Regions from separate parts of the Variovorax sp. M-6 genome, predicted to be linked through region 1. Evidence: riboswitches for the same ligand, from Rfam matches in the RefSeq annotation. Region 1 holds a riboswitch; the other holds the start of a gene.
The links. A riboswitch is a leader RNA that binds a small molecule or an ion and turns the genes downstream of it on or off. The one in region 1 is predicted to bind glycine.
Positions count from the first base shown of each region.

Region 2: linked by a shared signal. The riboswitch ahead of AB4Z46_RS02910 (D-amino acid dehydrogenase) and the one ahead of gcvT (glycine cleavage system aminomethyltransferase GcvT) in region 1 are both predicted to bind glycine.

Region 1 covers NZ_JBFREQ010000003.1:263,100-278,770, reverse strand. The annotation lists gene AB4Z46_RS05645 (RNA polymerase sigma factor) at 1-41, opposite strand, end outside; gene AB4Z46_RS05640 (YciI family protein) at 52-750, opposite strand; gene AB4Z46_RS05635 (DoxX family protein) at 783-1,190, opposite strand; gene AB4Z46_RS05630 (YciI family protein) at 1,203-1,622, opposite strand; gene gcvP (aminomethyl-transferring glycine dehydrogenase) at 1,763-4,675, opposite strand; gene gcvH (glycine cleavage system protein GcvH) at 4,702-5,079, opposite strand; gene gcvT (glycine cleavage system aminomethyltransferase GcvT) at 5,134-6,327, opposite strand; glycine riboswitch at 6,343-6,457, opposite strand; glycine riboswitch at 6,476-6,562, opposite strand; gene AB4Z46_RS05610 (hypothetical protein) at 6,606-7,133, opposite strand; gene AB4Z46_RS05605 (TRAP transporter large permease) at 7,220-8,497, opposite strand; gene AB4Z46_RS05600 (TRAP transporter small permease) at 8,494-8,988, opposite strand; gene AB4Z46_RS05595 (TRAP transporter substrate-binding protein) at 9,076-10,047, opposite strand; gene denD (D-erythronate dehydrogenase) at 10,105-11,124, opposite strand; gene AB4Z46_RS05585 (ABC transporter permease/substrate-binding protein) at 11,153-12,700, opposite strand; gene AB4Z46_RS05580 (alpha/beta fold hydrolase) at 12,752-13,612, shown strand; gene AB4Z46_RS05575 (ROK family protein) at 13,653-14,714, shown strand; gene AB4Z46_RS05570 (dienelactone hydrolase family protein) at 14,761-15,438, opposite strand; gene AB4Z46_RS05565 (phospholipase D-like domain-containing protein) at 15,515-15,671, opposite strand, start outside.
Region 2 covers NZ_JBFREQ010000002.1:83,733-99,403, forward strand. The annotation lists gene AB4Z46_RS02845 (Bug family tripartite tricarboxylate transporter substrate binding protein) at 1-651, shown strand, start outside; gene AB4Z46_RS02850 (M14 family metallopeptidase) at 652-1,767, shown strand; gene AB4Z46_RS02855 (BTH_I0359 family protein) at 1,815-2,093, opposite strand; gene AB4Z46_RS02860 (DUF3108 domain-containing protein) at 2,207-3,358, opposite strand; gene AB4Z46_RS02865 (fumarylacetoacetate hydrolase family protein) at 3,459-4,475, shown strand; gene AB4Z46_RS02870 (LuxR C-terminal-related transcriptional regulator) at 4,740-5,516, opposite strand; gene AB4Z46_RS02875 (FAD-dependent monooxygenase) at 5,590-7,335, shown strand; gene AB4Z46_RS02880 (hypothetical protein) at 7,332-7,535, shown strand; gene AB4Z46_RS02885 (Bug family tripartite tricarboxylate transporter substrate binding protein) at 7,661-8,638, shown strand; gene AB4Z46_RS02890 (hypothetical protein) at 8,799-9,992, opposite strand; gene AB4Z46_RS02895 (VOC family protein) at 9,989-10,399, opposite strand; gene AB4Z46_RS02900 (PhaM family polyhydroxyalkanoate granule multifunctional regulatory protein) at 10,536-11,267, shown strand; gene AB4Z46_RS02905 (FIST signal transduction protein) at 11,310-12,578, shown strand; gene AB4Z46_RS02910 (D-amino acid dehydrogenase) at 12,539-13,855, opposite strand; glycine riboswitch at 13,945-14,062, opposite strand; glycine riboswitch at 14,063-14,164, opposite strand; gene AB4Z46_RS02915 (FAD-dependent oxidoreductase) at 14,192-15,430, opposite strand; glycine riboswitch at 15,509-15,615, opposite strand.

The DNA.
Region 1 (15,671 bases):
CAGACCGCGTTGACCGCGCGATGCGTCTCGGCGACGTTCATCCGGAAGCGCCTATCGCGCTGGCTCGCGCACGGGGCGGATCTCGACCACGGGGTGCGCCGGCGCGTAGGGGTAGCGACTCGCCCATTCGATCGCTTCGTCCATCGACCGGGCACGGATCAGCCAGAAGCCCGCGATCAGCTCCTTCGCTTCGGCGAAAGGGCCGTCGACCACGCGCGGCTTGCCGCCGCCGAACTTCAGGCGGGCGCCCTTGGCGGTCGACTTCAGGCCGTCGCCCGCCAGCAGCACGCCGGCTGCGACGCTCTGGTCATTGCGCCGGGCCATCGCATCGAGCCGTTCGGGGGCGGTGGGCGCGTCGGCTTCCAGCTGCGCGTCGGACAGCAGCATCACCATGAATCGCGGACCCGGTTCTCCCTGCGCGGCCGACGAAAGGATCCCGGGCAGGCCGCCGGGGCAGCCAGACTCGCGGATCTCGAGCACGGGCCCGGTTTCGGGCCCCGGCACCCAGCGGCCGAGCTGATCGGTGGCTGCCTGCAGCGAGTCGGCCTCCAGGAAACCGAAGGCGGCCACCAGGTCTTCGGTGTGCTCGAACGGCCCCGGCACCACGCGCGGGCCGTCCGCCGAGAAGTGCAGGCGGACGCCGTGCGAACTGGCCTGCAGCGCGGCGTGGGGGAGCGCGGGGGCGATCGGCAGCGCCTCGCCGTCGTCGAGGCCGGTCTCGGTGCGCCGGTCGGCCTTGCGGAGGATCACGAATCTCATCCCGCAAGGATAGCGTTGCGCGCTCAGCGCCGCAGCGGGAGCATCGCGCGCAGCCGTTCGTCGCGCAGGAAGAGGCCGCCCCAGGCCATCAGGCCGATGTAGAGCCCGAACAGCAGGTGGCTGAAGACCGGACTGCCGACGCGCAGGTGGGTCGCCATGGCGCCGCCGAGCAGGCCAGTCAGCAGGATCGCACCGAGCAGCGAGGTGCGCGGGATGGCGTAGAGCGCGCCGATCGCGAGCGTCAGCACGCCGAGGCCGAAGGCGATGTCCGCCGGATAGCCGAGTTCGGCCAGGGTCTGCTTGACCACGTCCATCTCGGCCACCTTGATGGCGCCGTCGAACAGCAGGAACACGACGACCAGGCCGCTCAGGATGCGGCCGGTCCAGAGGGTGGCGCCCGAGGCGGGCGCGGTCGGAAGAATGGCTTGCATGCGGGTGTCCCCTCAGGCCTTGGCGGCGACTTCGGCGAGCAGCCGCTCTTCCTGTGCACGCAGCTCGGGCGTGAGCTCGGCGCCGAAGTCGTCCAACTCGAACACCTGGCGCAGCTCGAGCTCGGTCCCATCATCGAAGGGCGCGCGGCGCAGCCATTCGAGCGCTTCCTCCTTCGAGCGCACCTGCCAGAGCCAGAAGCCGGCAATCAGCTCCTTGGTCTCGCTGAAGGGGCCGTCGACCACGGTGCGCTCCTTGCCGGCGAAGCGCATGCGGGCGCCCTTGCTGCTCGGATGGAGGCCTTCCATCGCGAGCAGCACGCCGGCCTTGACCAGCGCCTCGTTGTAGTTGCCCATGTCGGTCAGCAGCTGTTCGCTCGGCATCACGCCGGCTTCCGAGTCCTTGCTGGCCTTGACGATCACCATGTATCGCATGTCGTTGCTCCTTCGGTTTCGAGGCCGGCGCCGGTCGGGATCGACCAGGCAGTTCCGGGGCTCTGAAGGGACGTCGAAGCAGCGAACGCGAAATCGACAGCCGGATGGACCGTCAATTGTAAAAAAATGCTTCCAAGCCCTCAGGCCTTGGCGTACGCCTCCAGCGGCACGCAGCTGCAGAACAGGTTGCGGTCGCCGTACACGTTGTCGACCCGGCCGATCGGCGGCCAGTACTTGGCCTGCCGGAGGCTGTCCAGCGGGAAGGCGCCGAGCTCCCGCGAGTAGGGCCGCGTCCATTCGCTGCCGAGCAGGCTGGCGGCGGTGTGGGGCGCGTTGCGCAGCGGGTTGTCGTCTCTGGGCCAGATGCCTTCCTCGATGCGGCGGATCTCGCCGCGGATCGCGATCATGGCGTCGATGAAGCGGTCCAGCTCGGCCAGCGGCTCGCTCTCGGTCGGCTCCACCATCAGCGTGCCGGGCACCGGGAAGCTCAGCGTCGGCGCATGGAAGCCGTAGTCGATCAGCCGCTTGGCGACGTCCTCGGCGCTCACGCCGCTGGCCTCCTTGAGCGGGCGCAGGTCGAGGATGCACTCGTGCGCCACGTGGCCGTTGGGGCTCGCGTACAGCGTCGGGTAGTGGTCCTTGAGCCGCGCGCTGATGTAGTTGGCGCTGAGGATCGCGGTCTCGGTCGCCGCCTGCAGGCCCTTGGCGCCCATCATGCGGCAGTACATCCAGCTGATCGGCAGCACCGCCGCGTTGCCCAGGGGCGCGGCGGAAACCGCGCCGACGGCGCCGTTCGACGCCAGCCCGCCGGTGACGTGGCCGGGCAGGTAGGGCACCAGGTCTTCCACCACGCACACCGGCCCGACGCCGGGGCCGCCGCCGCCGTGCGGGATGCAGAAGGTCTTGTGCAGGTTCAGGTGGCTGACGTCGCCGCCGAACTCGCCCGGTGCGGCCACGCCGACCAGCGCGTTCATGTTGGCGCCGTCGACGTAGACCCGGCCGCCGTGCGCATGGACGATCTCGCAGAGCTCCTTCACGCGGGTCTCGAACACGCCGTGGGTGCTGGGGTAGGTGATCATCACCGCGGCCAGCTTGTCGCCGTGCTTCTCGCAGGCGCGCTTCAGATCGTCGATGTCGACGTTGCCGTCGGCGTCGCAGGCCGTCACCACCACCTGCATGCCCACCATCTGGGCACTGGCCGGATTGGTGCCGTGCGCGGACGAAGGGATCAGGCAGACGTCGCGGTGCCCTTCGCCCTTGGCCTCGTGGAAGGCCTTGATCGCAAGCAGCCCCGCGTATTCGCCCTGCGAGCCGGCGTTGGGCTGCAGGCTGATGCCCGCGTACCCGGTCGCTTCGCAGAGCCAGGCGCGCAGCTGGGCGTCGAGTTGCGCATAGCCCAGCAATTGCTCGGGCGGCGCGAACGGATGGATGTCGGCGAACTCGGGCCAGGTGATCGGGATCATCTCGCTGGTCGCGTTGAGCTTCATGGTGCAGCTGCCGAGCGGGATCATGCTGCGGTCGAGCGCGAGGTCCTTGTCGCTCAGGCTGCGGATGTAGCGCAGCATCGCGGTTTCGCTCTTGTGGGTGTTGAACACCGGGTGCGTCAGGAAGTCGCTGGTGCGGCGCAGATCTTCGGGAATGCGGGCCCGCGCCGTGGCGGCGATGGCGTCGAAGTCAGGGCCCCGGGTGCCGGAAGGCGCAAACAGGCCCCACAACATCTCGACGTCGGCCCGCGTGGTGGTCTCGTCGAGCGAGACGCCCAGGTGGTGCTGCAGGCGGTGGCGCAGGTTGATGCCGGCCGCCTGTGCGCGTTCGTCGATCGCCTGCGTGTCGTCGCCGGTGCGGATCGTGAGCGAGTCGAAGGCGGTGCTGTTGACCAGCTCGCGGCCCAGTTGCTCGAGGCCCTGCGCCAGCACCGCGGTCAACAGCGCGACGCGCTGCGCGATGCGGCGCAGCCCTTGGGGCCCATGGTAGACGGCGTACATGCTCGCGACCACCGCGGGCAACACCTGCGCGGTGCAGATGTTCGAGGTGGCCTTCTCGCGCCGGATGTGCTGCTCGCGCGTCTGCAGCGCCAGGCGGTAGGCCGGCTGGCCGTGCGCGTCGACGCTGACGCCCACCAGACGGCCGGGCAGGGAGCGCTTGAACTCGTCGCGGCAGGCCAGGTAGGCCGCATGCGGACCGCCGTTGCACATCGGCATGCCGAAGCGCTGGGTGGTGCCGCAGACGATGTCCGCATCCCATTCGCCCGGCGGCGCCAGCAGCGTCAGCGCCAGCAGGTCGGCCGCGACGCAGAAGGCGGCCTCGCATTGGTGCGCGTGGCCGGCCAGCGGGCGCAGGTCGTGCACCTGGCCCGTGGTGGCGGGGTATTGCGCGAGCGCGCCGAAGAAGCCGCCGCTGGCCATCAGGTGCGGCAGCGTCTCGGAGGCGGTGCTGACCTTGACCTCGATCCCCAGCGGCGCTGCGCGCGTGCGGATCACCTCGATGGTCTGCGGATGGCAGTCGCCCGAGACCAGGAACACGTTGCTCTTGCTCTTGACGCTGCGCCGGGCCAATGTCATGGCCTCGGCCGCCGCGGTGGCCTCGTCGAGCATCGAGGCATTGGCGATCGCCATGCCCGTGAGGTCGCAGACCATGGTCTGGAAATTGACCAGCGCCTCCATGCGGCCCTGCGAGATCTCGGCCTGGTAGGGCGTGTAGGCGGTGTACCAGGCCGGGTTCTCCAGCACGTTGCGCAGGATCACGCCGGGCGTGTGGGTGCCGTAGTAGCCCTGGCCGATGAAGTTCCTGGCCACCTTGTTCTTCGCGGCGATCGCCTTCAGCTCGGCCAGCGCATCGGCCTCGGTGATCGGCGGCGCCAGCCGCATCGGCCGGCGCCGGCGGATGGCCGGCGGCACGATGCCGTCGATCAGTTCGGCGCGCGTGGCCGAGCCGACGGCGGCGAGCATGCGGACCTCGTCCTCGGCTTCGATGCCGATGTGGCGCGCGATGAATTCCTCGGCGTTCTGGAGTTCGCTGAGCGAGGGGGAAGTGGGCAGCACGGGCGTCGGCATGGGAGGGTCCGGTCGGGGCGTAGGGTTCAGTTGTCGGCGGAGAATTTCGCGTAGGCGGTCTCGTCGAGCAGCGGCTCGAGCTGCGCCGGGTCGCTCAGGCGCACCTTGAAGAACCAGCCGGCATCCATCGGTGCGCTGTTGGCGAGCGAGGGATCGGCGCGCAGCGCTTCGTTGACCTCGGTGATCTCGCCCGAAATCGGCATGAACACGTCGGCCGCGGCCTTGACCGACTCGACCACGCCGGCCACGTCGCCCTGAGCGAAGCTCTTGCCGACTTCAGGCAGGTCGACGAAGACCACGTCGCCGAGAGCGTCCTGCGCATGCACCGTGATGCCGACCGTGACCAGCGCCGTGTCGGCTTCCTGCCGCACCCACTCGTGGTCCTTGGTGTACTTGAGGCTCATGAAAAACTCCTTGAAAAATGGCTGGCTTGAAGAAATCGAAAAATCGGGGAGGCCTCAGCCCCGGTGATAGCGCGCGGGAACGAAGGGCAGGGTGCTCACTTCCATCGGCACCGGCTTGCCGCGCACGATGGCCTGGATCCGCGTTCCGGGCTCGGCGTAGGCGAGCGCCACATAGCCCATCGCGACCGGCCGGTCGACGGTCGGGCCCAGCAGCCCGCTGGTGACCTGGCCGATCGGCAGACCCTCGAAGGATTCGAGCACGGAGCCGTCGCGCACCGGGATGCGTTCCAGCGCGACCAGTCCGACCCGCTTGCGCTTGAGCGTCTCGTGGTCGAGGTGGCCGGCCGCGCCGTTGGCGGCCGTGAGCTGCGCCAGCACCCTGGCCGCGCCGGGGAAGCCGCCTTCGCGCGCGCCGCCGCTGCGCCGCACCTTCTGGATCGCCCAGCCGAGGGAGGCCTCGACCGGCGTGGTGCCTGGGTCGATGTCGCTGCCGTAGAGGCACAGGCCGGCCTCCAGCCGCAGCGAGTTGCGCGCGCCCAGGCCGATCGGCTTCACCTCGGGCTGGGCCAGCAGCAGGCGGGCCAGTGGCTCGGCGTCGCGGGCGGCGACCGAGATCTCGAAGCCGTCCTCGCCGGTGTAGCCGCTGCGCGTCACGAAGGCCGCGATGCCGCCGATCTGCACCGTGCCGCCGGTCATGAAGACGAAGCGCTCGATGCCCGGCGACAGGCGCGCCAATGCGGCCGCGGCCTGCGGTCCCTGGAGCGCGAGCAGCGCGTGGTCGGGCATCGGCAGCACCTGGCAGCGTTGGCCGATCCGGGCCGTGATGTGGGCGATGTCGGCCTGCTTGCAGGCGCCGTTGACGATCACGAACAGCGAATCCTGGCCTTCGTTGAAGAACATCAGGTCGTCGAGGATGCCGCCTTCGTCGTTCAGCAGCAGCCCGTAGCGCTGCTTGCCGGGCGCCAGGCCGATCACGTCGACCGGCATCAGGCTCTCGAAGGCGGCGGCGGCATCGGGGCCGGCCAGGCGCAGCTGTCCCATGTGGGAGATGTCGAACAGGCCGGCAGCCTCGCGCGTGTGGCGGTGCTCGGCCATCAGCCCGGCGGGGTACTGCACCGGCATTTCGTAGCCGGCAAAGGGCACCATGCGGGCGCCCAGCGCCAGGTGCAGGCCATGGAGCGGGGTCTTCTGAAGATCGTCGGATGCGGCGGCCAAGGGCGTTTCTCCAAAGGGGCAGTCTAGTTCCATGGCAAGAAGCCATGGGCCACCCCTGCTGTCCGCTTTACCTGAGAGATTCGCCCCACGATCGGGGTTTGCTCCTTCGGTGGACGGACCGGCGCGACTGCGCGACGAACCGCCTCTCTCCAGCAAGGAAACGCCCGGGAACGGGCGCTTCGTCAGTCCTTTTGCCTGAGCGTTCGGGCCCGTGTTTCGAGGGACCTGCGCCTTCGGCGGCCCCATCGTGGCGGGACGCTCTCCTGACCGGGCGAGTGTAAGGGAATCGGCGACCGCCCGGCCGGCGTTTTTCAGTGCACGGCCGCGGCCGGCAGCAGCCGGTCGATGCGCTCGCGGATCGACTCGGCGCGTTCGGTGCCCGCTGCCTTTTCGATTTCGTCGAGCATCCCGCTCGCCACGGCCAGCATCGCGCCGCGATCGCGCGCCTCCCGCAGCATCTCGCGGAACCGGTCGGCCAGCAGGGGATCGCGGCGTACGAACATGCGTTCGCACAGATCGAAAAGAAACATGCGCGTGGTGGCGAGCGAGCGCTTGCCGTCGAAGGCATCGGCCGCGCCCGGCGCTGGATCGGCGGGCTGTTCCTGCTCAGGCACAGGCACGCGGTCCTGCGCCAGGGGCCCGCGGTCCAGCAGGTAGCCTTCGCGCACCAGGTGCAGCGCGACACGCCCGGCTTCGTCCCGGCCGCCGAACAACTGGCCGAAGTCGGTCACCGAGCGCTGGCCATCGGCCATCAGCAGCAGGGCGCGCTCGCGCTGGCCCAGGCTGCGGCAGCCGGGGCTGAGTTCATGGCGCGCCTTGTCGGTCTTGATGAGGAACATGGGATGCTGCGGCGTTCGGTGGGCGAGCGCCGCAGCATGGACCCCTGGCGTGACGGCTTCGTGAAACCGTCCGCATCAACAGGGTGCTACTTCGCGTAGACCAGGTCGCGCAATCCGAGCGAGACGCCGGGCACGTAGGTGACCACCATCAGGCAGGCCAGGATGACCAGCACGAACGGAATCAGGTAGGGCACGATGCGGTCGAGCGAGATGCGCGCCACCGTGCAGGCCGCGAACAGGTTGACGCCGAAGGGCGGCGTGATCATGCCGAGCGCCAGGTTCACCACCATCACCAGGCCGAAGTGCACCGGGTCGATGCCGAAGTGCATGGCCACCGGCGCCAGGATCGGCGCCAGCACGATGATCGCCGCGCTGGTCTCGATGAACATGCCGATCACGAACAGGGCGCCATTGACGCCGAGCAGGAACATCGCCGGCGACTGCAGCACCTCCTGGAGCCAGCGGCCGATGGCGTCGGGCACGCCGGCACGCGTGATCAGGAAGGCGAACAGCCCGGCGTTGGCGATGATGAACATGATCACCGACGACGACACCACCGACTTGCGCAGCACCGCATAGAGTTCGGCCGGCTTGATCTCGCGGTAGATCAGCGTGCCGACGATCAGCGCGTACAGCACGGCCACCGCCGACGCCTCGGTGGGCGTGAAGATACCGCCGTAGATGCCGCCGAGGATGATCACCGGCATCAGCAGCGCCCAGCCGGCACGCCAGGTGGCGGTGGCGACGCCGAGCCGGCCGTCGCCGTCGTTCTTGCCCAGCCCCTTGAACTTGCAGTAGACGTAGACGAAGGCCATCAGCGCCAGGCTGATCAGGATGCCCGGTCCGAAGCCGGCGATGAACAGCTCGCCGATCGACACTTCGGCGCTGACGCCGTAGAGGATCATCGGAATCGAGGGCGGAATGATCACGCCGAGTTCGGCGCTGGTGGCCTGCAGCGCGGCGGCGTAGCCGACCGGGTAGCCATGCTTGATCAGCGCCGGGATCAGGATCGCGCCGATCGCGAAGGTGGTCGCCACCGAAGAGCCCGACACCGCCGCGAAGATCATGCAGGTCAGCACGCAGGTCATCGGCAGGCCGCCCTGGACGCCACCCACCAGGCTCTTGGCGAAGTCGACCAGGCGGCGCGAGATGCCGCCGGTCTCCATCAGGTTGCCGGCCAGGATGAAGAAGGGAATGGCGGCGAGCGGAAACTTGTTGATCGCGTTGAACATCTCCTTGACGGAGATCAGCATGTTCGCGTTGGAGACCTGGATGCCGAGCACCGAGGCCAGGCCGATGGAAACGGCGACGGAGATGGTGAGTGCGAAGCACACCACCATGGTCGTGATCATCACGGGGGTCATTGAGCGGTTTCCAGTTCGTTGCGCTTCGGGTCGATCAGGTTGGCGATGATGCCGATCACGCAGAACAGCCCGCCCACCGGCAGCGCCAGGTAGGCCCAGAACATCGAGACCGATTCGAGGCCGGCCATCGACTGCACGCTGCCGCGCTGCGCGTAGTCCCAGCCCCACCAGATGATGACCGCGATCAGGGTCAGCGCGGCCAGGCACACCACCCAGTCGAGCACGCGGCGGACCTTCGGCGGACTCCATCGGTAGAGCACGTCGACGCTGACCATGGCGCCCTGGCGGAAGGCGGTCGGGATGCCCAGGAAGACCATCCAGATCAGGCTGATGCGGATCAGGATCTCGGACCATTCGGCCGGTTGTTCGAGCACGAAGCGGGTGACGATCTGGAACACGCCGAGGGCAGAGGCGACCACCAGCATGAAGCAGGCGATCGCCATCGCCAGGCCGGTGGTCCAGCGGTCGAGTGCGAGGAAGGCGGATTTCATTGGCGCATCAGGGGTTCGGACAAAAAAACGCCCGCCAGCGCAGGCTGTGCGGGCGCGCGCTGCCGCGATGAGTATCGCGGCGGCCGGTTACTTGACGTCGCGGATCTTGTCCAGGTTGGCCTTGCCGAACTGCTTCTCGAAGTCGGCGTTGACCGGCGCCAGCGCGGCGACGAACTTGGCCTTGTCGACGTTGTCGATGACGGTCATGCCCTTGGCGCGCAGGTCGGCCACGCCCTTGGCATCGTCTTCGTCGACGCGGGCCCGGTTGGCCTTGATGCCTTCCTTGGCGGCATCCAGGAAGGCCTGCTTGTCGGCGGCGCTGAGCTTGTCGAAGGAGGCCTTGTTCATCAGGAAGATGCAGGGCGAGTAGACGTGGCCGGTCAGCGTGAGGTGCTTCTGCACCTGGTCGAACTTGGCCGAGATGATCACCGGCAGCGGGTTCTCCTGGCCGTCGACCGTGCCCTGCTGGAGCGCGGTGAAGACTTCCGGGAAGGCCATCGGCGTGGTGATGATGCCGAAGCCCTTGTAGGCCGCGATATGCACCGGGTTCTCCATGGTGCGCATCTTCAGGCCCTTGAGGTCCTCGGGGGCCTTCACGTCGCGCTTGCTGTTGGTCATGTGGCGGAAGCCGTTCTCGGCCCAGCCCAGCGCCTTGAAGCCCTTGGCGTCGAACTTGACCAGCATGTCCTGGCCGATCGGGCCGTCGAGCACCGCGCGGGCGTGCGCCTTGTCGCGGAACAGGAAGGGCACGTCGAGGATCTTGGTTTCGGGCACGAAGTTCGGCACCGGCCCGGTCGACGAGAAGGCGAGCTCCTGGGTGCCGAGCTGCACCGCTTCGATGGATTCACGCTCGCCGCCCAGCGAGCCGTTGTAGAAGGTCTCGACCTTGTAGCGGCCATTGGTGCGCTTCGCGACTTCCTTCGCGAAGGTATCGATGGCGACGCCCTGGTGCGAGTTCTGCGCGGTCGAGATGCTGATCTTCATCGTCGTCTGCGCAAGGGCCGCGCTCGCGATGCCAAAGCCGAGGACCAGGCCTGCGGCCAGTTGGCTCAATTTCATGGGGATGTCTCCTGAGTGGAAAAGTGTGCGGACCCGGGCCCGCAGGGCAACCGTCGACTATGCCGCAATAGCGAGCTTCACCGCGTCGGGATTTTCACGGACGTAGTCGCGGACCACCGCCTCGAAGCTGGCATCGGCTTGCAGGCCGAGCGCAGCGGCGCGCGCCGTTTCGAAGTGCCCGGGCCAGGTCTTCACGATGCGCCGGATCGCCGGGTCGGGCGTGCGGTCGAGCAGGGCGGTGGCGGCCGGACCGGCCACGCGCGCCAGGGCCGCCGCCATCTCGCCCACCGTGGTGGCGAGCGAGGGCAGGTTGAGCGCGGTGCGCGGGCCCCACTCGGCGTCGCTGGCTTCGGCGGCACGCAGCAGGCCCTCGATGGTGCGCGCCGGCGAGGCGATTGCCACGGGTGTCTCGTCGGCGACCGGGCAGGCCGCGCGCAGGCCGGCCAGCGGCTCGCGGATCATGCCGCTGAAGAAGCCGGAGGCGGCGCCGTTGGGGCGGCCCGGCCGCACGCTCACCGTCATGAGCCGCACGCTGCGGCCGCGGATGAAGCCCTTGCGCGAGTAGTCGGCGACCAGCTGTTCGGCGACGAATTTCTGGATCCCGTAGCTGGTCTGCGGCGTCGGCAGGGTCTGGTCGGTGATCACCGCGGGCAGCGGCTGCTCGGGCGAATCGCCGAAGACCGCGAGCGAGCTCGAGAACACCAGCGTCGGCACGCTGCCGAGCCGGCGGCAGGCGTCGAGCAGGGCATTCGTGGCGGCAAAATTGCTGCGCATGCCGAGGTCGAAATCGGCCTCGCATTCGCCGCTGACCGCGGCCGCCAGGTGGAAGACCAGCGCGGTGTCCGGCGGCAGCACGCGTTCGGGCGCGCTGGCGAGCAGGTCGTTGAGGTCACCGACCACCGCGGCGACGCGCGGATCGGCCGCGAGGTCGGGCGGCGGTGCGGCGCGGTCGACCAGGGTGATCGTCGTGATCGATGCAGGAAGAGCGCCAGCGAGTGAGAGTTTCGAGCCGCCGAGCAGGGTTCGGGCCAGCCGGGCGCCGACGAATCCGGCGCCGCCGGTGATGACGATGTGCATGTGCGAGAGCCTCCTTGGGGCGTCGAGTCTAAATCGAGGCCGGGACCTCTCCGCGCTGGCGGCGCATGAAGGACTCGATGGCTTCGAACAGCGCCTCGCTCAGCAGCGCCAGCACCGCGGCCGGCACCGCGCCTGCGATCAGCAATTCGCGGTCGTTGAGCGCGAGCCCGGTCACGATGCGTTCGCCGAAGCCGCCGGCGCCGATGAAGGCGGCGATGGTCGCCGTGCCGATCGCGATGGTGGTCGCGGTGCGCACCCCGGCCAGCAGCGTGGGCAGCGCCAGCGGCAGCAGCACCACGCGCAGGTTCTGCCCGCCGGTCAGGCCCAGCGCGGTGCCGGCTTCGCGCAGGCCGGCGGGCACTTCGGCCAGCCCGGTCACCGTGTTGCGCATGATCGGCAGCAGCGAATAAAGCGTCAGCGCGATCAGCGCCGGCAGCGTGCCGATCGCGCCGAGCAGCGAGATCAGGACCGCCAGCAGCGCCAGCGAGGGGATGGTCTGCAGCAGGCCGGTCAAGCCCAGCACCAGGGCGCGCAACCGCAGATGCGCGAACACCGCGATCCCGAGCGGCACGGCGATCAGGATGGCGACGCCGACCGAGACGGCGACCAGCAGCAGGTGCTGGCGCGCGAGCCGGCCCAGGTCGGGGCCGAACAGCTTGGCCATGAAGCCGCGGGCGGCGCCGTCGGTCGCTGCGGGCGCCTTCGCGCCGGGCTTTCCCGCCGCCAGGAAATCGCGCGCGATCACGTCGAAGGCCGTGCCCTGCAGTTCGGCGCGCGCGTTCATCGCGATCATCGCGCGCTCGTCGATGCGGCCCTCGAGCGTCTGCAGGGCGGCCCAGGCCTCGGGCAGCCGCGTCGGCAGGTCGAGCCGGTACAGCAGCACGGCGTCGTAGCGCGGGAAGTAGCGCCGGTCGTCCTCGAGCACCCGCAGGCCCAGGTGGTCGATCTTGGCGTCGGTGGTGTAGATGTCGATGACGTCGATCTGCTTCGCCGCGATCGCCTCATAGGCCAGTCCGTGGTCCAGCCCGGTCGGCGTCTGGCCGAAACCGTAGCGCGCGGCCAGCCCCTGCCAGCCGTCGGCACGGCCGATGAACTCGTTCGAGAGGCCGAGCCGCAGCGCCGGATGGCCGGCCAGGTCGCTCAGGGTGCGCACGCCGAGCCGGTCGGCGTCGGCGGCGCGCATCGCGAGCGCATAGCCGTCGTTGAAGCCGAGCGGGACCGCCACGCCGAGTCCGAGCGGCTGCAAGGCCGCGTTCATGGCTTCGCGGGTCATCGACTGCCGGCCCTTGAGGATTTCGAGCGCGATGGTGCCGGTGTATTCGGCGTAGAGGTCGATCTCGCCGGAGCGCAGGGCCTCGTACACGATGGCCGTGTTGCCGAGCCCCTGCCGCACCACCGGGGCGACCGGGGTCCGGGGCGCGGCGGTCTGTGCCAGCACCTCGGCGAGGATGTAGGACTCGGTGAAGCGCTTGGAGCCGATGCGCAGTGGCTGCTCCTGGGCACTCGAAGCCAGGGCGGCGCAAAAGACGGCCAGGAAGGCCAGGGCGGCGAGCCACCTGCGACGAGGCAATTGCATCGGGCCAGTGTATCGGCGCGCGGTCGCGCCGTGCGGCTGCGGGGGCCGAACATGCCGTTCTCCTACAGCCGATGGTGCGTCGTGCTGATGCTGCCCGGCAGCCAAGCCGGCCACAGTCGACGGGTGTTGATCAACTACGTCCGCCGCGGTCAAGGAAAGCCTCTGTTGCTGGTGCATGGACTGGGCAGCAGCTGGCACACGTGGCAAACCATCCTCGAGCCCCTGGCCGCGGAGCGCGCCGTGGTGGCGATCGATCTCCCGGGTTTCGGCAAGAGTCCGCCGCTGGCGGGCGAAGTCTCGGTGCAGACGCTGGCCGCGGCGGTGGCGCTGTTCCTGCGCGAGCACGACCTGCTCGGCACCGATGCCGTCGGCAGCTCGCTGGGCGCGCGGCTGGTGCTCGAGCTGGCGCGGCGCGGCGAAGTGCTGGGCGCGGTGGTCCTGCTCGGCCCGGGCGGTTTCTGGGTCGGATGGGAGCGCCTGGCGTTCCAGAGTTCGATCCGCATGTCGATGCAACTCGCGCGGACGCTGAAGTTCGCGATGCCGTCGATCACCGCCCATGAGTGGTCGCGATCGCTGTTGCTGGCACGCTTCTCGCCGTACGCTCGCAAGCTGGCGCCGGCCCTGGTGCTGGAGGAAATGCGCAGCTACGCGTCGGCCCGGTCCTTCGAGCCGATGCTGAAGGACTTCATGCGCGGGGCGCCATTGAAGGGCTCGCCCCTCGGGCGGATCTCCAAGCCGATGGTGATCGGCTGGGGCCGCCTCGACCGGATCTGCCATCCCAGGCAGGCGACGCGCGTGCAGCAACTGTTTCCCGATGCGCGGCTGCACTGGTTCGAACGCTGCGGCCACTACCCCCATTGGGACGCGCCGGAAGAGACGGCGCAGCTGATCCTCGAGACAACGGCCGACTAGCGAGAGCGAAATCGGCCGGAAATGAAAGAAGAAAGAAGCAATGGCCAAGGACCCGCAGGCGACGCCGCTGCCCGAAGCACACGGCGCTCGCGAATTGCCCTCGGTGACCGTCGAGGGCTACAGCCTCCAGTTGCGCGACAAGGACGGTTTCGTCGGCGACCAGGCCAGCCAGACCGCCTTCCGGCAGCTGCTGGAGCGCTGGCGCCAGCGCCGCCGGCGCAAGGGCCGGGATCCGCTGGGCGGCGTCCATTCGAAGGACCTCGGCAAGCGGGAGCTCGACGAGGCGCTCGGCCGGACCGAGGCGTCCGAGGCTTCGGACCTGCTCCACGGCGCGATCGAGGCGTTCGCGCAGGAGTTGGCCTGGGTGATCGAACGCTTCCTGCGCCAGCCGTCGTGGAGCGGTGTGGAGCGGATCGTGATCGGCGGCGGATTTCCGGGCAGCGACGTGGGCGAGCGCGCCGTGCTGCAGGCGGCGGCCATCCTGCAGCACATGAAGGTGTCGGTGGAACTGGCCCGGATCTGCCACGAGCCGGACGACGGCGGCCTGCTCGGCTGGGTGCACCTCGTGCCACCGCCGCTGCTGAAGGGCCACGACGCCATCCTCGCGCTCGACATCGGCGGCACCAACGTGCGCTGCGGCATCGTCAAGCTGCGCAGGAAGCGCGCGCCCGACCTGTCGAAGGCCAAGGTGGTGCGGCGCGAGAAATGGCGCCACGCCGACGAACGCCCGAGCCGCACGCTGCTGATCGACCGCCTGGCCGAGATGCTCGAGGCGCAGATCCGCTACGGCAGGAAGAAAGGCATCCGCCTGGCGCCTTTCATCGGCATCGCCTGCCCGGGCCTGATCCGCAAGGACGGCTCGATCTCGCGCGGCGCGCAGAACCTGCCGGGCGACTGGGACGGCGACAGCTTCCACCTGCCGAGCGAGCTGTGCAAGAGGATCCCGATGATCGCCGGAGCGCCGACCATGGCGCTGATGCACAACGATGCGGTGGTGCAGGGCCTCAGCGAACTGCCGTTCATGCAGGACGTGAAGCGCTGGGCGGTGCTGACGATCGGCACCGGGCTGGGCAACGCCAGCTACACCAACAAGTCGAAGTAGGCGTGTCGATCAGGCCGCCGCACCGGCGTGCCGCGACCGACCGCCGTCAGCCGAGTTCCCGGCCAAAGAAGCGCAGCGTGCGATCCCACGCGAGCTGGGCCCACACGGCGTCGTATTGCGTGATGGGGATCCGGCCCGGGCCTTGCGCGGTTTCGTTGGCGAAGGCGTGATGCGCCTGGTAGCGGTGCCCTTCATAGCGCACGCCCGCCGCGCTCAGCTTCTCCTCGAGGGCATCGACCCCCGCGATGGCGAACGCCGCGTCCTGCGTGGCCCAATGCGCCATCAACGGCACGGTGATCTTCGAGGCGTCGACATACTCCAGCGGCGGGTAGCCATACCAGACGACACCGGCATCGGCCTCGGACGCCATCGACGAGGCCAGCAGGGTCAGCGCGCCGCCCATGCAGTAGCCGGTGATGCCCACCTTGCCGCCGCGCGCCTTCAGATATTGCAGCGCGCCGCGCACGTCCTGCGAGGCCGCTTCGGCGAAGTTCAGCCCGCTCATCAGATGGTGGGCCTCCTCGGCCTCGACGGTCTTCTTTCCGCGATAGAGATCGGGCACCAGGGCGGTGAAGCCGGCCTGCGCGAAACGCTGGGCCACACCGAGGATCTGGTCGTTCAATCCCCACCACTCCTGGATCACGACCACCGACCCGAAGGCCTTCTCGGCCTCGACCAGGTAGCCTTGCACCGCGGCGCCATCCGGGCGCTTGAATTCGATCATGGTTCCCATGAGTCTCTCCTGATGTTGTGGTCAAGACAGCGAGTATCGGACACGTGGCCACGTTTGCGGGCATCGCTCAAAGCTGGAAGGCGATCGTGAGCAGCAGCCCCTCGGCGACGTCGCGCAGCAGCCCCGGCCTGCGTGCCCGGTAGGTGTCGCCGGCCGAGGCGGTGGTCGCTATCCATTGCGCCAGCCAGTCGATCTCGGTGCGGCCGTAGAACACCACCGCCGCC
Region 2 (15,671 bases), on a different contig from region 1:
CGCCTGATCCAGATGATCGGGGTGGCGCCGATGGTGTTGATGGCTCGCAAGGACCTGCCGGCCAACGACATGGACGAGTTCATCGCGCTGGCCCGCAGCGCCTCCCCGACCCGGCCGCTGACCTTCGGCAGCGTGGGCTACGGCTCGCTCTATCACATGCTCGGCGAACATCTGGGCGAGCGGCTGGGCGTCACGATGACGCACGTGCCCTACAAGGGCGGCGCGCCGCTGATGCAGGACCTGGGCGCGGGAACCATCGACTTCATGCTGGCGCCGATCCAGCAGCAACTCATCGGCATGACCGAATCGGGCCGTTTGAAGATCATCGGAACGCTGGCGCCGTCAGGCAAGACCGAGGTGCCGATGCTCAAGAACTACCCCAGTGTGAACGACAGCAAGGGCCTCAAGGATTTCAGCTTCGACCTCTGGCATGGCTATTTCGTCCGGAAGGACACGCCCGAGGAGGTGGTGCAGCGGCTGCATGCGGCGCTCAACACCGTGCTGGCCGATCCGGCGGTGCGCAGCCAGCTCGAAGCGCAGGGCCTCATGATGGCGCCGGCCACGACCCTGGCCGAGGCTTCGCGCGGCTACGCCGCCGAGGCGGGCCGGCTGCGCGCCATCGCGAAGTCGATCAAGCTCGAGGCGAAGTAGGTGAGTGCGCAGACCGCCTTGGCCGCGTCCGTGGAGCGCAGCTTTTCCGCCAGCTACGCGCAGGCGCGCGAGCGCTTCCTGACCGCGGCGAAAGCCTGCCGAGCCGAACTTCGATCCTTCGGGCTGGAGGTCCGGGGCGCCGAGGGCGAAGCGCTGGCCACCGACGTCGCCCTGATCGGCGCCGAGGGTGCCAAGGCGGTGTTGATCGTGAGTTCCGCCACCCACGGCGTCGAGGGCTTCTGCGGCTCGGCGTGCCAGTTGGCCTTGATGGCCGATGCCGAACTGCTGGCGCGCGCGGCCCGCTCCGGGGTCGCGCTGCTGCTGATCCACGCAGTGAATCCGTACGGCTTCTCCTGGATCAGCCGGACCAACGAGGACAACATCGACCTGAACCGGAACGCCCAGGATTTCGGCGGCCCGCTGCCGGCCAATCCCGGCTATGCGGAACTGCATCCGCTGCTGCTGCCGGCCGCGTGGCCCCCGGACGAAGCCAATCGCCGCGCCGTGGCCGACCACATTGCCCGACACGGCGCCTTGCGCTATCGCGACGCCGTCTCCAAGGGGCAGTACACGCACCCCGACGGCCTGTTCTTCGGCGGCGCCGCGCGCAGTGCGTCGCTGCGCACCCTGGAGCAGGTGTTGCGAACGCAGGCGGCCGCTTTTGCGGAGATCGGGTGGATCGACGTCCATACGGGGCTCGGACCCTGGGGCCACGGCGAAAAGATCTTCGCCGGCCGGCGCGACGCCGAGGAGGTCGCGCGTGCCAGGCGCTGGTGGGGTGCCGATATCGCAGTGCCGTTTGCCGGCACGTCCAGCTCGGCAGACATCACCGGCCACCTGGCCTCGACCATCTATGCCGCCTGTCCCGATGCCCGGCGCACGCTCATGGCGCTCGAGTTCGGCACCGTGCCGTTCGAAGAAATGGTCGACGCCTTGCGCGGCGAGGCGTGGCTGCGCAGGCATCCCGAAGCGCCGCAGGCACTGGCCGCAATCGTCCGGAAAACCATTCGAGATGCCTTCTATTGCGAACTGCCTGCCTGGCAGGGCATGGTGCTGGGACAGAGCCGGCTGGCGATCCTGCAGGCCTTGCTTGGGCTCGCCGGCCAGGCGGACTGACACGCCTGGGCATCGTTGACTGCGTGCCTTCGTCTCCGGGTGCCCGCTCAGTGGACCAGAACCGGAGTGTGTGCCAACTCGGCGTAGCCTTCGAGCGTGTCCTCGACCTCTTCCTGGGTCGGGGTGTTGAGTTGCCAGGCGGCGATCTGCTGTTGGAACAGTTCCGCCCAGGAGCCGTCGAGGTAGACCTCCTTGCCCGAGCGCTTGTCGACGATCTCGAAGCCGTGGCGCGCCAGCACCGGCAGGTGGGGTGCGGCGGGCGCCTCGCCTTCGGTCGGCTGCACGTGCACGACCACAAAGGAGTCGGAGTCGTAGAGCATCTGCATGTCGGGTCCTGTCAGGATGTCGATGGCATTCATGATGGTTAGATAGCAATCAACGCGCCAGTTTCAATATCCATCGACGTTTTGTAGGCTGGCGCCTGTTTCCGCGTGTTTTTTCAAGGATTGGACGCGCGCAATGGCACCTGGCTGCGCATCTGCAGGTCGATGAAGTCGCCGTTGGTCTGGGTTTGCTTGATCCGTACCGGCAGCCAGCCCAGCGAGGGGGCCAGCCACAGCTCGATCCTGTCGTCGAAGGGCTTGCGCGGATTGCGCGTGAGCTTGCGTGCCTTGAAATCGCCGGCCGGCACGGTGAGCTCCTCCTCGCCTTCGACATTGAAGGTCCAGATCTCGGCGTCCCGCGGCCCCACCGTTTGCACCGCGATCACGGCGCCGCTCGGGTAGCGCGCCGGATCGCCGGCCAGCAGGGCGCCGAGCTGCAGCACCACGCTGAGCCGGTCCTGCGCGCCGGCCAGGAGCATCACGCTCGGTGCGTTGCTGCTGAACACGACCAGCCCCTTGTCGCGTTCGAAATGGGAGGTGACTTCGGTCTTGCGCTTGTCGGAGAAGCGCAGGGGTTCGATCCCGGTCGGTCCGATGTTTCCGGCGCTGTGCTGGCTGCGTAGGGTCTTGAAGAGGAAGGTCCACGACAGCGACGCGTCGTAGTGGCTGCCGTCCTGCAGCCAGACGAGCTCGCCGAACACGCCCTGCAGGGGCTGCGCGCCCTGCTGGGCGGTGGCCGCGAAAGCCAGCCGAACCGAGCCCGAAATCTGCAGCGCCACCGGGCCGGTGATATTGCCGGCCGTCTCGCCGCCGCCTGCGCCGGATGCACCGGACGCACCGGATGCGGCCCCACCGGCGTTCCCTTCGGGCGCCTGCGCGTTGCCGGCGTCGATCTCGGCCTGGGCGATGAGGTCGTTCGGCGGCGCCTCGGGCGGCACCGAAGCGGCGGCGGCGGCCGGTGCCGGCGCCGGCTCGATCGCGGGGCGGGGCCGGGGTGCAGGCCGCGGCCGCACGGGGCGGGGCGGCGCGGGAGCCGCCTTGACCACCGGCGCCGCAGCAGCGGCCGGCGCCGGAGCTGGCGGCGGCGCGACGACGATGCTGCGCGTGATGAAAGTGTTGGCCAGCGGGGAGGGGCGCGGGGCGCCGGCCGGCGGTGCCAGCCCCAGCAGCGCCAGGTGGGCCAGCACCACGGCCGCGGTCAGCAGCGCGAGCCCGCGCCAGGGCGGGCGCGGAGCGTCGGGGCTGTCGGGGAGGGCTGCGGGCGGCATCGAGGATGGAACGGACGCCGGCGTAGAGGGTTCACCTCGGTACACTGCCGCCCGTCCAACCAGTTTAGTAGCGATGCCGAGCCGGCATCCGCCGCCACCCATGAAACTCGCCACTCTCAAAGACGGTTCGCGCGACGGCCAGATCGTCGTCGTTTCGCGCGACCTCGCCAGCGCCCACTACGCCACCGGCATCGCCAGCCGCATGCAGCAGGTGCTCGACGACTGGGGCTTCATGAGCCCGCAGCTGCAGGATCTCTACGATGCGCTCAACGGCGGGCGGGCCCGGCACGCCTTTCCCTTCGATCCGGCGCAATGCATGGCGCCGCTGCCTCGGGCCTACCAGTGGGCCGACGGCTCGGCCTATCTCAATCACGTCGAACTGGTCCGCAAGGCGCGCAATGCCGAAGTGCCCGAGAGCTTCTACACCGACCCGCTGATGTACCAGGGCGGCAGCGACGATTTCATCGGCCCCTGCGATCCGGTGGTGGTCGCCAGCGAGGCCTTCGGCATCGACTTCGAGGCCGAGATCGCGGTGGTCACCGGCGACGTCAGGATGGGCGCCACGCCGGCGCAGGCGCTCGACGGCATCCGTTTGCTGATGTTGGCCAACGACGTCAGCCTGCGCAACCTGATCCCGGCCGAGCTGGCCAAGGGCTTCGGCTTCTTCCAGAGCAAGCCCGCGACCGCATTCAGCCCGGTCGCGGTCACCCCGGACGAGTTGGGCGACGCCTGGCAGGGCGGCCGCGTGCACCTGGCGCTGCAGAGCACTTGGAACGGCCGCAAGGTCGGCATGTGCGATGCGGGCGAGGAAATGACCTTCCACTTCGGGCAGTTGATTGCACACATCGCCAAGACCCGCAACGTGCGCGCCGGCAGCATCGTCGGCAGCGGCACGGTGAGCAACAAGGGCGTCGAGAGGAAGGGCGGCATGGACTGGCCCAAGGGCTACAGCTGCATCGCCGAGAAGCGCTGCATCGAGACCATCCAGGACGGCCAGCCCAGCACCGAGTTCATGAAGTACGGCGACACCATCCGGATCGAGATGAAGGGCCGCGACGGACAGTCGGTCTTCGGCGCGATCGACCAGGAAGTGGTGGCCCCGGCGGCGACGAGGTAGCCGGCTCAGGCCGGCGCCGGGCCGCCCCAAGGCGGCCCTGCGGCCCCCTCGGGGGGCAGCGACCCACACGCAGTGGGGGAGCGTGGGGGCTCTCAGGCCGGCGCCGGGCCGCCCCAAGGCGGCCTGCGGCCCCCTCGGGGGGCAGCGACCCACACGCAGTGGGGGAGCGTGGGGGCTCTCAGGCCGGCGCCGGGCCGCCCCAAGGCGGCCTGCGGCCCCCTCGGGGGGCAGCGACCCACACGAAGTGGGGGAGCGTGGGGGCTCTCATGCGCGCGCGCCGCGCAGCAGCTCCTTCAGGCTCCGTATGCCCAGCCGCCGGAACGCCCGGTACTGGTGCGTGCGCACCGTCGTGAGCTCGATGCCGATCTCGCGCGCCGTCTCCTTGGCGGTCTTGCCGGCCAGCAGGTGGCCGACCACCTCGCGCTCGCGCAGGCTCAGGCCCAGCAGGCGTGATGCCAGCGCCGGTTCCGCGGCCTCCCGGACAGCGACCGCGCTGCGGCCATGGGCGGCGGTCGCGTCGGCGAGCAGTGCGGCGTGGGTTTCGAGCAGCGCGAAATCCGCAGCGCCGAAATCGGGCTGGGCGAGGCTGCGGTAGAAGCTCACGGCCGCCCGCTGGCCGGTCGGCAGCAGCAGCAGCACCGAACTGCGTTCCCGGATGCCGACATCGCCGTAGCACGCGGCCCGGTAGGCCGGGTCTTCCACCTCTTCGGCCCGGTGGTGGCCGAGCCAGAGCTGCGGGCGCTTGGGCAGCTTGCGACCAGCCAGCCAGGCCATGTGGGGGTCCAGCCGGTCGAAGCGCTCGGCGACATAGCGTTCGGCGGTGCGTTCGGCCGTGTGGCCATAGGTGCTGGCGGCCGAGACGGTTTCGATGCGGCCGTTGGCGCTCGCCGCGAACACGGTGCAGAAGGTCACGGGCAGCACGCGCTGCATCGCCGTCAGGTAGCTGGCGGCCAGGTGCGGCGTGCCGATGCCCGCGAGCACGGCGCCGACGACGGGCGCCGCCAGGGCCTGGCCGGCGGCACGGACGGGCCAGCGTTTCATTGCAATTCAAGGGTTAGCACTTCGTACGAAGTTACGACATCGACGATGCAGGTGCATCGGGACAATCCCGTTCATGAACACTGCCGCCGTGAATCCCCCCGCTGCGCGTGCCGGCGACGCCGCCGGCGGTCCGCTGCCGCCGGTCGCCGCCGAGTTGCCGCCCTCGGTCGGCGCCTTCCACTACACGCGCTTCGAGCCCCGGATGCCGGCGCTGGAGCAGGGCGCCGAGCCCGGCCGCCATCCGGTCGTGATCGCGGGTGGTGGGCCGGTCGGCATGTCGCTCGCGCTCGGGCTCGCGAACCACGGCGTGCGCAGCGTGATCCTGGAGGCCGACGACACGGTCTGCGTCGGCAGCCGCGCGGCCTGCATCTCGCGCCGCAGCCTCGAGATCATCGAGCGCCTGGGCGCGCTGCCGGCCTTCCTGGCCAAGGGCCTGCCCTGGACGGGCGGGCGCAGCTTCTACAAGACCGACGAGGTGTTCCGCTTCGAGATGCCGCACGACGAGAGGCAGAAGCTGCCGCCGATGATCAACCTCGAGCAGTACTACATCGAGCAGTACCTGCTGGACGAGATCGGCCGCCGCAACGCGTCCACGCCCGGCCTGATCGACATCCGCTGGGGCACCGAGCTCACCGGCTTCGTGGAAGATGCGGACGGCCTGGTGCTCGCGGCCCGCAACGCGCTCGGCGACTACTCGCTGCGCGGCCAGTGGCTGGCCGCCTGCGACGGCGGCCAGAGCCTGGTGCGCAAGTCGCTCGGCCTCGAGCTGGTCGGCACCGGCTACGAAGGCCGGTACGTGATCATCGACATCGAGCTGCACAGCACGCATCCGACCGAACGCCGCGCCTGGTTCGATCCGCCCTGGAACCCCGGCTCGACCGTGCTGATGCACCGCCAGCCCGACGACATCTGGCGCATCGACTACCAGCTGCGCGCGGGCCAGAGCACCGAGGAAGCGCTGCAGCCCGCGGCGGTGCGGGACTTCGTGCAACGCCATCTCGATGCCATCGGCGAAGGCCACCTGCCCTGGCACACGGTGTGGACCTCGGTCTACCGTGCCGGCGCGATGACGCTCGAGAGCTACCGCCACGGCCGCGTGCTGTTCGCCGGCAATGCCGCGCACGCGATGCCGATCTTCGGCGTGCGCGGCCTCAATTCCGGCTTCGACGATGCCGACAACCTGGCCTGGAAGCTGGCGCTGGTGGCTCGCGGCGTCTCGCAGGCATCGCTGCTCGACAGCTACTCGCAGGAGCGCATCGCGGCCTTCCACATCAATGCCGAGAACGCGATGCGCAGCACCGAATTCATGTCGCCGCCCTCGCGCGGCTTCGACCTGCTGCGCGAGGCGGCGTTGTCGCTCTCGGGTGCGCACCGCGGCATCGCGAACCTGATCAACCCGCGCCAGACGCAGGCCGTGGGCTACGAGGACTCGATGCTGTCGAGCGAAGGCGAGGCGCTGGGCGCCGGTCCGCTGGCGGGCGAAGTCATGCCCGAGCAGGCGCTGGCCGCGGGCCTGCATCTGACGGACCGCCTCGGTCCGGCCTTCACCGTGCTGGTGCTGAACATGCAGGAGCGAGACGCCTCGCTGGCTTCCGAAGTGGCGCGGGCACAGGCCGGGCCGCTGCCGGTCGCGCTGTGCGAACTGTCGCCGGGCGAGGCCGATCCCGAGGTGTTCGCGGCGCTCGGCGCGCTGCAGGGCGCCGTCTATCTGTTGCGCCCCGACGGCCATGTGGCCGCGCGCTGGCGCCGTCCGCCCGCGGGTGCGCTGCTGCGGGCCCTGGCGCGCGCCGCCGCGCTGCCCACCAAGGAGTCCGCATGACAGCCCTGCCCCCCGAAGCCCGCGACCGTGTCTACGCCGAGTGCGCCCGTGCCATCAGCGAAGCCGGCGCCGAGCGAGAATCGTTGTTCCTCGCCCGGCTCGCGCTGCTGCTGTTCGAGCAGGTCGGCGACGAAGCGCGCTGCCGGGCCGCGCTCGCGCAGGCGCTGGACGGCTTGCCGGTGCCGTCGCTGTCGGTTTGACGACCCCCACGCTCGTCACTGCGTGGACTCGCTGCCCCCCGAGAGGGCGCCGACCGCCTTGGGGCGGCCCGGCGCCGGTCGGACCCCTTACATTTCAGAACACACGAAACCAGGAGACCTATTCGATGGATCGCAGAACCCTGCTCACCACCCTCGCCGCCACCGCGGCCGCAGCCGCCGCTCCGTGGGCCCGCGCCCAGGGCGCCTATCCCGACCAGCTGATCAAGTGGGTGGTGCCGTACCCGGCCGGCGGTGGCACCGACGTGATCGCGCGCACCCTGGCCGAGGCCATGCGGCAGACGCTGGGCCAGCAGATCGTGATCGACAACCGCCCCGGCGCCTCGACCAACATCGGCGCCGAGCTGGTCGCCAAGGCCAAGCCCGACGGCTACACCATCATGTCGGCCGACAACGCGCTGCTGGCCTTCAACGAGCACCTGTTCAGCAAGCTGCCGTTCAATCCTGAAAAGGACTTCAGCTACATCGGCGCGATCGGCAAGTTCCCGCTGGCGCTGGTGGTGCACCCGGACTTCCCGGCGCAGGACTTCAAGGCCTTCCTGGCCTATGTCAAGGCCAATCCGGGCAAGGTCAACTACGCCTCGCCGGGCAACGGCTCGCCGCATCATCTGGCGATGGAGATGTTCAAGGTCCGCACCGGCACCTTCATCACCCACATCCCGTACCGCGGTGCGGCGCCGGCGATGGCCGACGTGATGGGAGGCCAGGTGCCGGCCATGTTCCTGGACCTGGCCTCGGGCCTGTCCATCATGCAGAGCAAGAAGGTGCGGGTGCTGGCCATTGGCTCCGGCAGCCGCTCGAAGCTGTTGCCCGAAGTGCCGACGCTGGCGGAAGTGGGCGTCGCGAATTCCGAGGTGTTCGCCTTCCAGGGCGTCGTGGGGCCGGCCGGCATCCCGCCGGCGATCGTCGCCAGGCTCAACGGCGACCTCAATCGGGCATTCACCGCGCCGGCGGTGCAGAAGCGCTTCAACGACTTCGGCATGGAGGCGATGCCCGGCACGCCGCAGCAGTTCGCGGCCCTGTCGCGCGCCGAATCGCAGCGCTGGGGCCCGATCATCAAGGCCGCCGGCATCAAGCTGGATTGACGGGCCCCCACGCTCCCCCACTGCGTGTGGGTCGCTGCCCCCCGAGGGGGCCGCAGGCCGCCTTGGGGCGGCCCGGCCCCGGCCTGAGCTGGCCCTCACGTTCCCCCCGCTGCGTGTGGGCCGCAGCCCCCAGGGGGCGCAAGCCTGACCCGGCTTCGGGCTACGGCTTTGCGAAGGTCTTGCGCGAGCCGTCCTCGAACACCTCGTCATCGCGCTCCAGCTTGCCGTTGGCATCCCAGGCGCGTTCGCGCGTGATGCGGCCCTTGTCGTCGTAGACCGATTCGGCGATGAGGATGCCGGCGTCGCTGAAGCGCTGGTGGGGGCCGATCGGGGTCTGGCTCAAGCGATCGCCGGCCAGATAGCGGCCGACGGCCGCGACCTGGCCGTTGTCGTGGAATTCGGTGATTTCGATCTGGCGCGCATTGCGGCCCACACCGTAGACGGACTTGCTGCGCGGCTGGCCGTTCTGGTAGTAGCTTGCGTCGCTCAGCGGCTCCCCGGCGGTGTTCCAGCGCTGCTCGCGCACCAGCGTGCCCTTCTCGGAGAACTCCTGGTCGCGCTGCTTGACCACGCCGCGCTCGCCGATCAGCGAGATCACTTCGCGGCGCTTGATTCCTTCGGAGGAGAAGCGCCTTTCGGTGCGCTGGTTACCCACCACCTCGTCCTGCGCGGCGGGCTTGCCGTTGTCGTAGAGCTCCTCGCTGCGCACCCGCTTGCCGGCCACATAGGACAGCCGCGACCGCAGCGTTCCCTTGGCGTCGAACAATTCGACCTTCGACGCGCCGCCGCCGAAGCCGCACAGCCTCGCGTCGTCGGCCACCGGCGCCAGCACCGGCTTGTCGCCGCAGCGCAGGGCCGAGAGTTGGCCGCGCTCGGTGAACTCGACCGAAGCGCGCTCGCCCGCGACATCGGCGAAGAAGGTCACGCGGCGCAGCGACCCGGTCGGATAGAAGGTGCGCACCAGGCCCATCTCGCGGCCGTCCTCGTAGGTCGCATCGCGCAGCACCTGGCCGGTGGGCGAGAACTCGCGGGCCCGGCCTTCCATGTTGCCGCGCGCGTTCACGCTGTGCTCCTTCGTGAGCTTGCCGTCCTCGTAGAAGCGCACCAGCCCCATGAAGGTGCCGCTCTGGATCTGCTGCTCGCGCACCAGCTGGCCGCTGTCGCGGTCCTTGCAGCGCATCAGGCCGGTCTTGCCCGCGGTGCTGCCGCCATGGGCCGGATTCACCGCCTGGCCATTGAGCTCGCAGTCCTGCACCGCGTGCGCCGTGCCGCCGGCGAGCAGCAGCGCGGCCACCGCCGCGCCGAAGCGCAGGAGGCGCGTCGAGGGCTGGGGTGGCGCTGCCGACAAGCTCATGCGTCGTAGACGGTGTCGAGCGACCTGAAGCCCTTGGCCTCGATCGGATTGCCGAAGGGGTCGCAGAAGAACATCGTCCATTGCTCGCCGGGCTGGCCCTCGAAACGCACTTGCGGCTTCAGCACGAAGTCGACCCCGGCCGCCTCCAGGCGTGCAGCGAGTTCGCGCCAGGCGGGCAGTTCGAGCACGATGCCGAAGTGCGGCATCGGCACCATCACGTCCCCCACGCGGCCGGTGCGCGAGGTGGCGAAGGGCTCGCCGAGGTGCAGCGAGATCTGGTGGCCGAAGAAGTCGAAGTCGACCCAGGTGTCGGTGCTGCGGCCTTCGGCGCAGCCGAGCACGTCGCCATAGAAGCGCCTGGCTTCGTCGAGGTCGCGCACGTGGAAGGCGAGATGGAAGATGGACATGTGACTTTCTGTGTCTGGTCGTCATTGTCCACAAGCCGGGCCGCAATGGCGAGCCCCGGATGCCACCGGCAAGCCCAAAAATGCGAACGCTTGGAGTAAGCTGCCCGGACAAGAACCACACTTCCGGAGCACCCTCATGAGCGACGCCAGCAAGCCTTTCGCCTTCAGTCAGTTCGTTCCGGGATTCGACTTCCTGAAGAACCTGGCTGGCGGGAGCACATCGCCCAGCGCCGTGCCCGGGCTGCCGAGCCTGTCGAACTGGGTGGCGCCGACGCTGAGCGTCGAGGAGGTCGACAAGCGCATCCAGGAGCTCAAGACCGTCCAGTACTGGCTCGAGCAGAATGGCCATGCGCTCAAGGCGACGATCCAGGCGCTCGAGGTGCAGAAGATGACGCTCTCGACCTTGCGCGGCATGAACGTGCGCATGGAAGACCTCGCCAGCGCCTTCACGCGGCAGGCAGCGCCGGCGCCGGCACCCGCGTTCCGGGCCGAGGCTCCGGCCGCCGCACCCGAACCGGCACCCGAGGCGGCGCCGGAAGTCGAAGAAGAGGCCTCGGCACCCGCGCGTGCCAAGGCCGCCGCCGCAGCCGCGACGGATGGGGCAGGCGTCGTCGATCCACTGCAATGGTGGGGTGCCCTCACGCAGCAGTTCCAGCAGATCGCCAGCTCGGCCCTGCAGGACGCCTCGCAGCTCAAGGTGCCGGCCATGGCGCAGCCGCTGGCCGACGCGGTCGGTTCGGGCGCGCGCTCGACACCGGCCAAGAGCGCCGCCAAGCCGGCGGCCGCTCGAAAGAAGGCGCCGTCGGCGACCCGCGGCGGCGCTGCGGCTGCCAAACGCCCGGCGCCGGCGCGCAAGCGTGCGCGCTGACGCCGATTCCCCGCCTTTGAGAGACACAAGAAAGCCGAGCCCATGAAGCTATTTCCTTCCGGGCATGCCACCCACCCGCAATGGCGCATGGCCGCCGGCCTGGTGCTGGCCCAATTGCGAGCGCAGATGGCGCTGCCCGACTATGCGCGCTCCCCGACCCTGGGCCTGCTCTACATCACCGACCACTACGGGGAAGACGCGCAGGAGATCCTCGATCACCTGGGCGCCGAACTGCCCGAAATCACCGACTGGACCGGCACCGTGGGGGTCGGCGTGGCGGCCAACAACGCAGAGTATTTCGACGAACCGGCCCTCAGCGTGATGCTGTGCGAGCTGCCGAGCGACCAATACCGCGTGTTCTCGGGCGTGGCGCCGCTCGCCAGCTCGGAAACGAGTGGCTTCGCGGCCCACACCGCGCTGGTGCACGCCGACCCGCGCACGCCCGAACTGAGCGAGCTGATCGCCGAGATGGCGGAGCGCACCGACACCGGCTACCTGTTCGGCGGCCTCTCGTCCGGCCGCGTCGGCTCGCTGCAGTTCGCGATCGGCGGCAACGGCAACATCCGCGGCCACGGGGCGGTCGGCGGCGTGTTCTCGGGCGGCCTCTCGGGCGTGGTGTTCGGCGAGGGCGTGCGGCTGGTCTCCCGCGTGACCCAGGGCTGCCAGCCGGTTTCGCGCGAACGCGAGATCACCAAGGCCGACGGCAACCTGCTGCTGGAGCTCGACGGCGAGCCCGCCCTCGATGTGCTGCTGGCCGATCTGCGGGTGTCGCTCGAGGCGCCCGAGCAGGCGATCGATGCCGTGCGCGCCACCCTGGTCGGCCTGGCCGAGGCCGGCAGCGACGGCATCCGGCGCACCGGCGACCTGGGCTCCGACGTGCGGGTGCGCCACATCATCGGGCTCGATCCGACGCGTCGCGGCGTGGCGATTGCCGATGTCGCCGAAGCCGGCATGCGCATGAGCTTCTGCCGCCGCAACGCGCAGGCGGCGCGCGCCGACCTGATGCGCGTCTGCGCCGAGATCCGCGAGGAGCTCGAGCCGCAGGAGCAGACGCTGGCAACCGCCCGCGCGGTCGCGGCCGGCGAGGCTGAGGCCGCGCCGCATCCGGCACGCCGCATCGCGGGCGCCATCTACGTGAGCTGCTCGGGCCGCGGCGGACCGCATTTCGGCGCCCCCGGCGCCGAGCTGCAGATCGTGCGGCATGCGCTGGGCGATGTCCCGCTGGTCGGCTTCTTCGCCGCCGGCGAGATCGCCCGCAACCACCTGTACGGCTACACCGGCGTGCTGACGGTCTTCACCAACGATGACTGAAGGCCGGCGCGCCGCCCGGTGAAGGCGAAGTCGACCTCGGGCGCGAGTCCGCTCACGATGCGCGCGATCGACTTGCCCGAGCCGCAGGCGTGGGTCCAGCCGAGGGTGCCGTGGCCCGTGTTGAGGAACAGGTTCGGCAGCTTCGTCGCCCCGATCAGCGGCACGTTGCTTGGTGTCGCCGGGCGCAGCCCGGTCCAGAACTGGGCCTCGGCCGCGTTGCCGGCGCCCGGGAACAACTGCTCCACGCGCCGCACGATGGCCTCGCAGCGCACCCGGTTCAGGTCGCGGTCGTAGCCGTTGAGCTCGGCCGTGCCGGCGATGCGCAGCCGGTCGCCGGTGGCCGAGGTGTAGCGCGAGAACACCAGCTTGAACTCGTCGTCGGTCAACGAGACCTGGTGCGCCTTCGAGGCGTCCTTGACCGGCATCGTGACCGAATAGCCCTTGGCCGGGTAGATCGGCAGCCGGATCCCGAGCGGTGCCGCGTAGAGCGGGCTCAGCGAGCCCATCGCCAGCACGAAGGCGTCGCCGCGGATGCGCTGGAAGCGGCCCTCGTTGTCGGTCGCCTCGACGTGGTCGATGCTGCCGCCGGCTTCGCGCAGCGCGGTCACGGTGTGGCTCATGAGGAAGCGCACGCCGGCTGCCTCGGCCAGCTTGACCAGCTCTCGCGCGAAGCGGTTGGCGTCGCCCGATTCGTCCTCCGCGGTGTAGGTGGCGCCGGCGAGTTGCGGGCGGATGTGGGAGAGCGCAGGCTCGAGCTTCACCGCCTCGTCGGCCGAGATCACCCTCCGGTCGCAGCCGAGCGCGCGCATCTGCTCGGCCGGCTTCAGCGCCGCGTCGAACTCCTTCTGCGTCGTGTAGAAATGCAGGATGCCCTGGGTGCGCTGGTCGTAGTCCAGGCCGGTGTCGCGCCGCAGCTGCTGCAGGGTGTCGCGGCTGTAGGTGCCAAGGCGCACGATCTGCTCGATGTTGTGGCGGGTACGCGCCGGCGTGCATTCGCGCAGGAACTGCAGGCCCCAGAGCCACTGGCGCATGTCGGCGCGGATGCGGAACAGCAAGGGCGCATCTTCCTTGCCGAGCCATTGCAGCACCTTGAGCGGTGCACCCGGATTGGCCCAGGGCTCGGCATGGCTGACCGAGATCTGGCCGCCGTTGGCGAAGCTGGTTTCCGCCGCCGGCGTGGCCTGGCGGTCGATCACGGTCACTTCGTGGCCGAGTTGCTGGAGGTAGTAAGCCGAAGTCACGCCGAGCAGGCCGGCGCCAAGAACGATCACGCGCATATCGAGAACCCTTGAAGGTTGCAGCGCTTGAACGCAACGGAGACGGAATGCTGTCGACAACGAGAGCAACCGGACCGAGAGTCCAAGTTGCCGCTCCCCCTGTCCTCGGTACCTGAGAGATTCACCCGCTGCGCCCGCAACGGGTTTGCTCCTTCGGTGCACCACGCGCACATTCAAGCGGCGTGATGGCTCTCCAGACGGCTTTGACAGTGAACTGCAGTACAGGCTCATCGAGTGAGCCGACCTGAGCGTTTATGGGAGTTTGCGCCTTCGGTGGGGCCCGTGGGCCCGCTCTCCTGCAGTGCGCGGATTGTAGCGGCGCACGGCAGAAACGCGCTAGGGGCGCCTGAAGGCGAAGTCGAGCTCGGGCCGCAGGCCGCTGACGATGCGCGCGATCGACTTGCCCGCGCCGCAGGCATGGATCCAGGTTCGGGTGCCGGGCGCGGTATTCAGGAACAGGTTGGGCAGGCGGGTCTTGCCGATCATCGGCAGCCGGTTCGGGCTGACCGCATGCATGGCGGTTTCGAAGCGGGCCTGCGCGGCGTCGGCGACGCCGGGCAGCAGCATTTCGGTGCGGCGCACGATCGCCTGGAAGCGGTCCGAGTCGGGCTCGGCCTCCTCGTCGAGCCCGGCCCGCACGACGGCCTGGACCCGCAGCTGCTCGCCGGCCGCCGTTTCGATGCGCGTGATGCGCAGCTTGCCCTGCCGGTCGCGCAGCGCGATGCGCGGTGCCTTCGCCGGCTGCAGGATCGGCATGGTGACGATGTACTCGCGCACGAAGCGCAGCGGCATATCGATGCCCAGGTCTTCGGCATGCGGCACGCTCGAGGCCCCCAGCGCCAGCACGTAGGCCTGGGCGCGCAGCGTGGCGGGCTGGCCGGCGGCATCGAGCAGTTCGACGTGGTCGACGCGGCCGTCGCGCTCCTCGAGCGAGACCACCGTGTGCCGGGTCATGAAGCGCACCCCCGCCGCTCGGCAGAGGAACACCAGGCTGGCCGCGAACTGCGTCGGATCGCGCACCGGATCCTCGAGCGCGTAGGTCGCCCCGGCCAGCTTGCCGCGGATCGCCTGCAGCGCCGGTTCGATGCCGATGGCTTCGTCGGCCGACAGCAGACGTTCCTCGCAACCGAGCCTCGACCAATGGGCCGCACTGGCCGTCCGCACATGAAAGGCCGCGGGGTCGGTAAAGAGGTTCAGGAGGCCGGCCGTCCGCGGCCCCTGCGGCATGCCGGCTTCGTCGCGCAGCGCCCGAGCGCTCTTGCGGCTGTAGGCGGCCAGGCGCACGAGATGGTCGAGAGGATCGCGTTTCGACGGCGTGCCCATGGCCTCGTCGAGCAGGCGCGTGAGCCGGCGGCGCATGCCCTTGCACATCCTGGCCCAGCGTTGGGCGCCCCGGGGCGCTGCGGGTCCGGGCCGCGTGGCCGGTGGGTTCGCGTCCGCAGGCGCCGCCAGGCCGCGCGCCTTGGCCGCGGGCGTGGCGTGCCGATCGACCACGGTCACTTCATGACCGAGCTGCTGAAGGTAATAGGCCGAGGTCACGCCGAGCAAGCCGGCGCCGAGTACAACTACGCGCATGTCCGAATCCTTTTGGGATTGCATGAACGGCGAGCGTTAGCGCTTCCTGTGAAAGCGGCAAGACCCGGGGTTCAGACTGCCGCTCCCCCTGTCTCTGTGACCTGAGAGATTCACCCGCTGCGCCCGGCAGCGGGTTTGCTCCCTCGGTGCACCACTTGGCGTGGTGACTCTCCAGTCGGCGATTGATCAAAAAATAGGCAGTGGTCGAATCGCATTGCGATTCACCTGAGCGTTCATGGGA